2 linked regions of the Sinobacterium norvegicum genome follow. The protein of the gene in region 2 interacts with the protein of the main gene of each other region in a pairwise test. Links are inferred from orthologs where the notes say so. Each region holds a gene or a part of one and is shown on either strand. Other genes may lie near its edges.

Region 1 (2,984 bases), on a different replicon or contig from region 2:
AGCGGTAAGTCTTTCGCTGTCCAGGCTGAGGCCTAGCTGGGTGCGCCAGCCATTGCTGTAAACGGGGCGAAAGCTATTGTGCTCAATGTCGGCAATGAGCAGGTGAAAGCTGTTTGAGCCCAAGTCGAGGCTGGCAATAGTTTGCGAAGTCTGCATAAAATAGTTAGGCATTAACGAGTTTCGATAGAAAATACATGCTATCAGGAGAGCTAAATCCCCTCCACTAGTGTTTTAGTTTATTAGCATAGAGTGTGTGTTACACTGTGCTTTTTGTAAACGTGCTCAATAGCACATATTAATGTTGGGAGACATTACCAATGAGTGACAATGTTGTTCACGCTACCGACGCCAGCTTTGAAGCTGAAGTATTAAATGCAGATGTTCCAGTATTGGTCGATTTTTGGGCTGAGTGGTGTGGTCCATGTAAAATGATTGCGCCAGTACTTGATGATTTGGCTGAAGAGTATGCCGGCAAGATTAAGGTTGTTAAGGTCGATGTTGATGCTAACAATGAAACGCCGACCAAATTCGGTGTTCGTGGTATTCCGACGTTGATCATCTTCAAAGGCGGCAATGCCGACGCCACGAAGGTGGGTGCATTATCGAAGACCCAGCTTAGAGAGTTTATCGAAGGCTCGCTATAAAACTAATGGCTCACTCAAGGTGGGCCATAGTTAGCCCCGCTAGACGCAATTAACAATTTGCCTTATACTCAGGTAAATTAAACAATGTAACCCTTCCCAAACGCATCATTCCTCTTCGCTATATCTGCTTTCTTACAACGAGAGCGCTTTTTGCGATTGCTGGTTGTTGTCGTCCCCTCCTGAAAATATCAAGTTGAAATTCCCATTTCTATGAATCTAACAGAACTAAAAACCAAACCAATTCCAGAGCTTATTGAGATTGCCAAAGAGCAAGGCTGTGAGAATATTGGTCGATCTCGCAAGCAAGATATCATCTTCGCTATACTCAAGCGTCACGCCAAAAGCGGCGAAGATATATACGGTGATGGTGTACTTGAAATTCTGCAGGATGGTTTTGGCTTTTTGCGCTCAGCAGACAGCTCATATTTAGCCGGACCAGACGATATTTATGTCTCCCCCAGCCAGATTCGACGGTTCAACCTGCGTACGGGTGACTCGGTTTCAGGTAAGATCAGACCACCAAAAGACGGTGAGCGTTATTTTGCGTTGCTGAAAGTCGCTGAGATCAACTACAGCACACCAGAGCAGTCACGTAACAAGATTTTATTCGAAAACCTAACGCCGTTGTTCCCTAATCAGCGTCTCTGTTTAGAGGCTGGTAATGGTGCAACCGAAGATTTGACCGGTCGTATTATCGATTTAACAGCCCCTATCGGCAAGGGCCAGCGCGGGCTTATTGTCGCGCCGCCAAAGGCTGGTAAGACTTTGATGATGCAGCATATTGCCCAGTCAATTATTCGTAATAACCCTGAGTGTTATGTCATTGTGCTGCTGATTGATGAGCGCCCAGAGGAAGTCACAGAGATGCAGCGCTCGGTTCGAGCCGAAGTTGTAGCCTCCACCTTTGATGAGCCACCGTCACGTCACGTGCAAGTGGCAGAGATGGTAATCGAAAAGGCCAAGCGTCTTGTTGAGCACAAGAAGGACGTCATTATTCTACTCGACTCTATTACTCGTCTTGCGCGAGCTTACAACACCATCGTACCTTCTTCAGGCAAGGTGTTGACTGGTGGTGTTGATGCGCATGCACTTGAGCGACCAAAGCGTTTCTTCGGTGCGGCACGTAATATTGAAGAGGGCGGCAGCTTATCAATTATTGCGACGGCGCTGGTTGATACCGGCTCTAAAATGGATGAAGTTATCTACGAAGAGTTTAAGGGTACCGGTAACCAAGAGCTTCACCTCGATCGTCGTATTGCAGAGAAGCGAGTTTACCCGGCCATTAATATCCGACGTTCGGGCACTCGTCGTGAAGAGTTGCTTACCAGCGAAGAAGAGCTTCAGCGTATGTGGATTTTACGTAAGCTTCTACACTCGATGGAGGATTTGCCAGCACTTGAGTTCATGCTTGATAGAATGAAGACAACCAAGACCAATGAAGAATTCTTCTTGTCGATGAAGGGCGGCTAGTTGTTTGCGTCCAATGTAGTGAAAAAGCCGCTCTTTAGCGGTTTTTTTGTATTTAACGAAATGCTCTACTCATTGCTCCATAACGGTTTAACTTAGCTATGAAATATTCAGACCTACGTGAATTTATCGCTCAGCTGGAAAAAGAGGGCGAGTTGATAAGGATAAAAACCGAGGTTGATGCCAACCTTGAGATTACCGAAATATGTGATCGAACCTTGAAAAAAGGTGGCCCGGCGTTACTTTTTGAAAATGTCAAAGGCCATGATATGCCGATCTTGGCGAACCTGTTTGGTACTGAAAAACGGGTTGCGATGGGTATGGGAGAGCGGGACATCGAAGCCCTGCGCGAAGTCGGTGAGTTGTTGGCGTTTCTGCGCCAACCAGAGCCACCCAAAGGCCTAAAGGATGCATGGTCGCAAGCGCCTATCTATAAACAGGTGCTTAATATGGCGCCGAAGAAAGTGCGTAAGGCAGCCTGCCAAGAAGTGGTGCTGCGTGATGATGAGGTAGATTTAGATAGGTTGCCTATCATGACTTGTTGGCCCGGCGATGTGGGGCCGCTGATTACCTGGCCGTTGGTGATTACTCGCGGCCCCAATAAAGAGCGACAGAATCTCGGTATTTACCGAATGCAAAAGCTGGGTAAAAATAAGTTGATTATGCGCTGGTTATCGCATCGTGGTGGTGCGCTTGATTATCGTGAGTTCCAAAAGCAGTTTCCCGGTGAGCGTTACCCTGTCTCTGTTGCGCTGGGAGCTGACCCCGCTACTATTTTGGGCGCAGTGACTCCGGTGCCAGACAATCTCTCTGAATACGGCTTTGCGGGCTTGCTGAGGGGAAGTAAAACAGAATTAGTCACCAGTGTGACTA
Region 2 (5,815 bases):
ATGTGATCAACCGAGACGATATGCCGCCGGCTATTATGTTGATGGGGCCGACGGCCTCCGGCAAGACCGATTTGGCGATCAAACTTAAGCAGCACCTACCGGTAGAAATCATCAGCGTCGATTCTGCATTGGTATATCGTGATATGGATATTGGTACTGCTAAGCCTGATGCTGAAGAATTAGCTCAGGCGCCGCACCGATTGATCAGTTTTCTTGATCCGGCGGAAAGCTATTCCGCCGCGCAGTTTCGCAGTGATGCGTTGGCGCAAATGGCTGAGATAACCGCAGCGGGAAAGATCCCGTTGTTAGTAGGCGGCACGATGATGTATTTTCGCACGCTGCTATTTGGTATTGCTGAGCTACCTAAAGCCGATCCCGCGATCAGAGCCGATATTGAACATCAGGCCCGGCTGCGCGGTTGGCCTTTTGTTCATCAGCAATTAGCTGAGGTGGACCCCGTTGCTGCTGAGCGGATCAAACCGAATGATTCGCAGCGAATTGAGCGGGCGCTGGAAGTCTTCCGGGTTAGCGGCAAAACGCTGACTCAATGGCAGGCCGAGCAAAAAAATAATGGCAGTCAAAAGGATGGCGGCGATAATTTTGCCGATGACTTCCCCTACCGCCCAATTCAGTTTGCTATAGCCCCACAGGACCGGAAGGTTTTGCATCGTCGCATAGCCAAACGTTTCGATACCATGATGGCGCAGGGCTTTGTGGCTGAGGTTGAAGCGTTACGCCAGCGTGGTGACTTAGATGTCTCGATGCCGGCGGTGAGAGCGGTGGGTTACCGTCAGATGTGGGATCATCTGGATGGCTTGTTATCCTATGATGAAATGGTTGAGCGAGGGGTGATTGCGACCCGCCAGCTGGCAAAACGTCAGTTGACCTGGTTGCGCAGTTGGCAGCAGCTGTTTTGGCTGTTGACCGATGATTCGGGACGAATACTTGTTGAACCTAAGTCATTAAAGGGAAAAGAAATCGTTGAAGGTGCGCTCGAGCACTTGAAAAAATACCGAATAGGTCAAATATAAGGTCTAGCATGGGAATTATTCGCAACGCGGTGTTCGTTGATTTGGCGAAACCGTAGTATAATGCTGGATTGGAAATGTCGTAAACTTGGTTTGAGTTGCGGCCAATGGGTAGAAATTGGTAGGGAAATCAATAGACACATTGGCGTCATTGCCGAAGTAGTACTTTAATTTAGGTCTTATTACAGGATTATTTTAATCCATTCTTTTTTTTGGCTCGTTTTGAGCACTAGGAGTATCACTATGTCAAAGGGGCATACGCTACAAGACCCTTACTTAAACATTTTACGTAAGGAACGCGTTCCAGTTTCAATTTATCTTGTTAATGGTATTAAGCTGCAGGGCCAGGTTGAGTCTTTTGACCAGTTCGTCGTGTTGTTGAAAAATACTGTTAGCCAAATGGTCTACAAACACGCTATTTCAACTGTCGTACCTTCACGTCCCGTACGTGTTCCTATGCAGGCGCCCCAGGGCGACGAAGGCGAAGAATAATAAACGGGGTAATAATCGTTGTTTTTTGAACGACCCGAAACCGGTGAGCTAGCCGTTCTTGTCCATATTGATTTTGGTCATGAGGCGCAGAGAGAAGACCCTCGAGAATTTGAAGAGCTTGTTCTTTCTGCTGGTGGCGATCCGGTTGCTTTTGTAATGGGGCAGCGAAAGCTCCCCACGCCACGCTTTTTCGTTGGTACCGGCAAGCTTGAGGAAATTCGTCAAGCCGTTGCTGTGCACGAAGCCGAAGTGGTTATTTTTAACCATCAGTTAAGTCCTTCCCAAGAGCGCAATATCGAGGCCGAGCTTCAGTGTCGCGTGCTTGATCGTACCGGTTTGATTTTGGATATATTTGCTCAGCGTGCGCGAACGCATGAGGGTAAATTGCAGGTTGAGCTGGCTCAGTTGCACCATATGTCGACGCGTTTGATTCGAGGTTGGACTCACCTTGAGCGACAAAAAGGTGGTATTGGTTTACGCGGCCCGGGTGAAACCCAGCTCGAAAGCGATAGGCGTTTGTTGCGTGAGCGAATCAAATATATCAATGGTCGGTTAAGCAAGGTGCAGAAGCAGCGCGAGCAGGGGCGTCGTGCCCGGTCGCGGGCTGATATACCGACAGTGTCCTTGGTTGGTTATACCAACGCAGGTAAGTCGACGCTGTTCAATTATATTACTAAGTCCGAGGTTTATGCGGCGGATCAATTGTTCGCCACGCTGGATCCGACGATGCGTCGTATTGATGTCCAAGGTGCCGGTGCAACCATTTTAGCCGATACCGTTGGCTTTATTCGGCACCTGCCGCACCGCCTGGTTACCGCGTTTAAGGCAACACTGGAAGAGGCTGCTTCTGCAGATCTACTGGTGCATGTTATTGATGCGGCCACTGAGGAGCGCCTGGCTAATATTGAGCAGGTGGAGGCGGTATTGACGGAAATTGATGCGGATAATATTCTGCGCTTAGAGGTCTATAACAAAATTGATCTGATCGATGGCATGGCGCCGAGAATTGACCGCGACGACAAGGGTGTGCCGGAGCGCGTTTGGTTATCCGCTAAAACAGGTGAGGGTGTCGAGTTATTGTTCGAGGCGCTGTCTGAATTGTTAGCCGGTGATTTGCTGCATCAAACCATCAGTCTGCCGCCGGAATTCTCTCGTTTGCGGGCGAGGCTGTATGAAACATCGTCAGTGCTTGCCGAGCGCTATGATGATAGTGGTAATATTGAGATCGAGGTGAGAATGCCTCGTTTTGAACTGTTGAAGCTACTCAGCGCAGAAAAAATTAATCCAACAAGCCTCGGCATCGCGATGCCAGTTGAGGAGTGGGAACAGTAAATATTGTTAACCTGCGGCTAAGCAGTAATTTAGCCGTGAGGTAAAATAAATCTGTTAGACTGAAACATTAGCCCTCGGCAACTGATGGGGGTTTATTTATACACATCAACTATTGATATGACGGAGGGTCATAATGGCCTGGAATGAACCTGGCGGTGGTAACAACCAAAAGGATCCGTGGGGAAATAACAACGGTGGCGACAAAAACGGGCCACCGGACCTCGATGAAGCGATGAAAAAGTTTCAAGAACGGATCGGTAAAATGATGGGCGGCAATAAGCCTGGTGGCAGCTCTACAGGTGGTGGTGCCAGTGGTGCATTGCTCGGTCTTGTAGCGCTTGTTGTGCTGGGTCTTTGGTTTGCAGCTGGCGTATATAAAATTGACCAGCAGGAGCGCGCCGTTGTTTTGCGCCTTGGCCAGTTCAATGAAATCGTTGGCCCAGGCTTGCACTGGAATCCAGCGCTTATCGATCAGCGCCAAGTCGTCAACGTCACTCGTATACGCTCGTTTGGGCATACGGCGTTAATGCTGACTGAAGATGAGAATATCGTTGAGGTCAGTCTATCGGTTCAGTATACCGTCGCCGATCCAAAGAATTTTGCTTTGGCCGTTCGTGATCCCGAGCGCAGCTTGGCTCAAGCCACTGAGAGTGCTTTGCGTCATGTTGTTGGTTCAACCGAGATGCACCCTATTTTGACCGAGGGTCGTGATCAGGTAGCTATCGATGTGACCGGACGTTTGCAGCGTTATCTCGACAGCTATGACACAGGGATTGCCGTGGCGCGAGTCACCATCGAAAACACCCAGGCGCCTAAGCAGGTGCAAGCGGCCTTTGATGATGTAATCAAGGCGCGTGAAGATGAGCAGCGTGTTAAGAATGAGGCAGAAACTTATGCCAATGGTATCGTTCCCGAGGCGCGAGGTGCTGCGCAGCGTGTGATCGAAGAGGCCAATGGTTATAAGGATAAGGTTGTCGCTCAAGCTGAGGGTGAATCCCAACGCTTTACCGCACTGTTGACCGAGTATAAGAGAGCTCCGCAGGTAACCAGAGAGCGTCTCTACCTTGATACCATGCAGGAGGTAATGACCAGTAGCTCGAAGGTGTTGATGGATGTTGAAGGTGGTAATAACCTGATGTATCTCCCCCTCGATAAAATGATTAACAGTTCGCCGAGCAGTGCTAAGTCTGTGAATTTGACTGACAGTGATTTGCGTAAGATTAGCGAGAATTTACGTCGCCAATCGGCCAGCACCAGCAGCAGTGACACTCGCACTAGCAACAGAGGGGGGCGTTAAATGAATAATAAATCGCCGTTGATATTGGGCCTGTTAGCACTGTTGGTGTTAGTTGCCTCGAACAGTTTATATGTGGTGAAAGAAACTGAGCGTGCTGTATTGCTCAAGTTTGGTGCCGTGGTACAGCCCGATGTTAAGCCCGGTCTGCATATAAAAATTCCATTCGTCAACACCGTGCGTAAGTTTGATGCCCGGTTACTGACGCTGGACTCGCCCTCTGCACGTTATTTAACGCTGGAGAAAAAGGCCGTTATCGTTGACTACTTCGCCAAGTGGCGGATTGCCGATGTGGAGAAGTTTTACACTTCGACCAGTGGTGATGAGATGAATGCACAGAACATCTTGGCTCGTCGAATCAATGATGGTCTGCGTGCCCAGTTCGGTCGTCGTTCAATGCACGAGGTTGTCTCAGGGCAGCGGGATGAATTGATGGAGGAGTTAACCACTCGCCTCGACAAGACCATGCGTGCACAGCTGGGTATAGAGCTTGTCGATATCCGGGTAAAGCAGATCGACTTACCCGCTGAGGTATCTGAGTCTGTTTATGCGCGGATGAATACCGAGCGTCAGCGTGAGGCACGTGAGCATCGCGCCCAAGGTAGAGAATTAGCAGAAGGTATCAGCGCAGCGGCCGAGCGTCAGCGTACTATTATCGAGGCTAATGCTTTTAGGGATTCGCAGGTACTGCGCGGTGAGGGTGATGCGGAGGCTGCCTCAATATATGCCAATGCTTACAATCAAGATCCGGAGTTCTATGCCTTCGTGCGTAGCTTAGAGGCTTATCGCAATAGCTTCTCTAATAAGTCCGACATTATGGTCGTCGATCCTTCCAGCGATTTCTTCCGCTACCTGGGTGACAGCAAAGGTAAAAAGTAAGTTGATTGGCGGTCGTCCAAGGGCGGCTGCCAATTAAATTGAAGGTTAAGGTCAATTGTCGTTTTTAGCCTGAATAGTTCTGTGTTAGTATTCGTCAACCGGGGATTCCCGGTTTTTTTATGCGTGGCTTTTGAGGGTTTTTTATGTGGATAGAGATGCTCACAGCCCTAAGTTTGGTCATGATTATTGAGGGCGTTATGCCTTTCTTGGCGCCGCAGCAATGGCGTTTAAGCTTATTAAAATTAGCCGCCCAGCGGAATAATACAATACGTTGGTTTGGTTTAATTATTATGGTGTTGGGAACAATGTTATTAACAGTTGTTCGCAGCTAATTGATTGATTGATGCAAGTGGTAGAGGCAAATAAATGACTGTAGCGGATAGGTGGTTGCTTCCAGAGGGTGTCGAGGAATTGTTGCCGGCACAGGCTCAGCAGGCAGAAAACATGCGCCGACGTCTACTCGATTTATATCGCAGCTGGGGCTATGAGTTGGTCATGCCGCCGCTGATTGAATTTACCGATTCTCTACTGATCGGTATGGGCAGTGATGTTGAGTTAAGCAGTTTTACAGTTACCGATCAGCTATCCGGCCGTCAGATGGCTATTCGTCCCGACATTACCGCTCAGGCTGCCAGAATCGATGCGCACAGTATTCGCAGTGATGAGCCTACTCGACTATGCTACGCAGGCAGCGTGCTGCACACTAAGCCGAAGTCGTTAATGGCCTCTCGCTCGCCGATACAGCTGGGTGCCGAGTTGTACGGTGAAGGCAGTGTCGCAGCCGATATTG

What was found.
Region 1: the proteins of hfq (region 2) and rho interact in binary tests that used the Escherichia coli proteins (3 or more experiments, as listed by UniProt). The link is inferred for Sinobacterium norvegicum from one-to-one orthologs.

What each region holds. Positions count from the first base shown.
Region 1 is NZ_CAKLPX010000002.1:184,478-187,461, forward strand. It holds rho (transcription termination factor Rho), read left to right. Parts: upstream 1-854; coding sequence 855-2,114; downstream 2,115-2,984. Other genes in the region: L9P87_RS09860 (Ppx/GppA phosphatase family protein), read right to left, coding at 1-171; trxA (thioredoxin TrxA), read left to right, coding at 318-644; ubiD (4-hydroxy-3-polyprenylbenzoate decarboxylase), read left to right, coding at 2,213-2,984. UniProt on the Escherichia coli protein: Facilitates transcription termination by a mechanism that involves Rho binding to the nascent RNA, activation of Rho's RNA-dependent ATPase activity, and release of the mRNA from the DNA template.
Region 2 is NZ_CAKLPX010000001.1:1,944,319-1,950,133, reverse strand. What follows is about bases 169-2,895. They hold hfq (RNA chaperone Hfq), read left to right. Parts: upstream 169-1,271; coding sequence 1,272-1,520; downstream 1,521-2,895. Other genes in these bases: hflX (ribosome rescue GTPase HflX), read left to right, coding at 1,539-2,852; miaA (tRNA (adenosine(37)-N6)-dimethylallyltransferase MiaA), read left to right, coding at 169-1,031. Also shown: more of miaA, read left to right, coding at 42-168; FtsH protease activity modulator HflK, read left to right, coding at 2,986-4,149; protease modulator HflC, read left to right, coding at 4,150-5,025; L9P87_RS17905 (DUF2065 domain-containing protein), read left to right, coding at 5,169-5,357; L9P87_RS08775 (ATP phosphoribosyltransferase regulatory subunit), read left to right, coding at 5,392-5,815. UniProt on the Escherichia coli protein: RNA chaperone that binds small regulatory RNA (sRNAs) and mRNAs to facilitate mRNA translational regulation in response to envelope stress, environmental stress and changes in metabolite concentrations.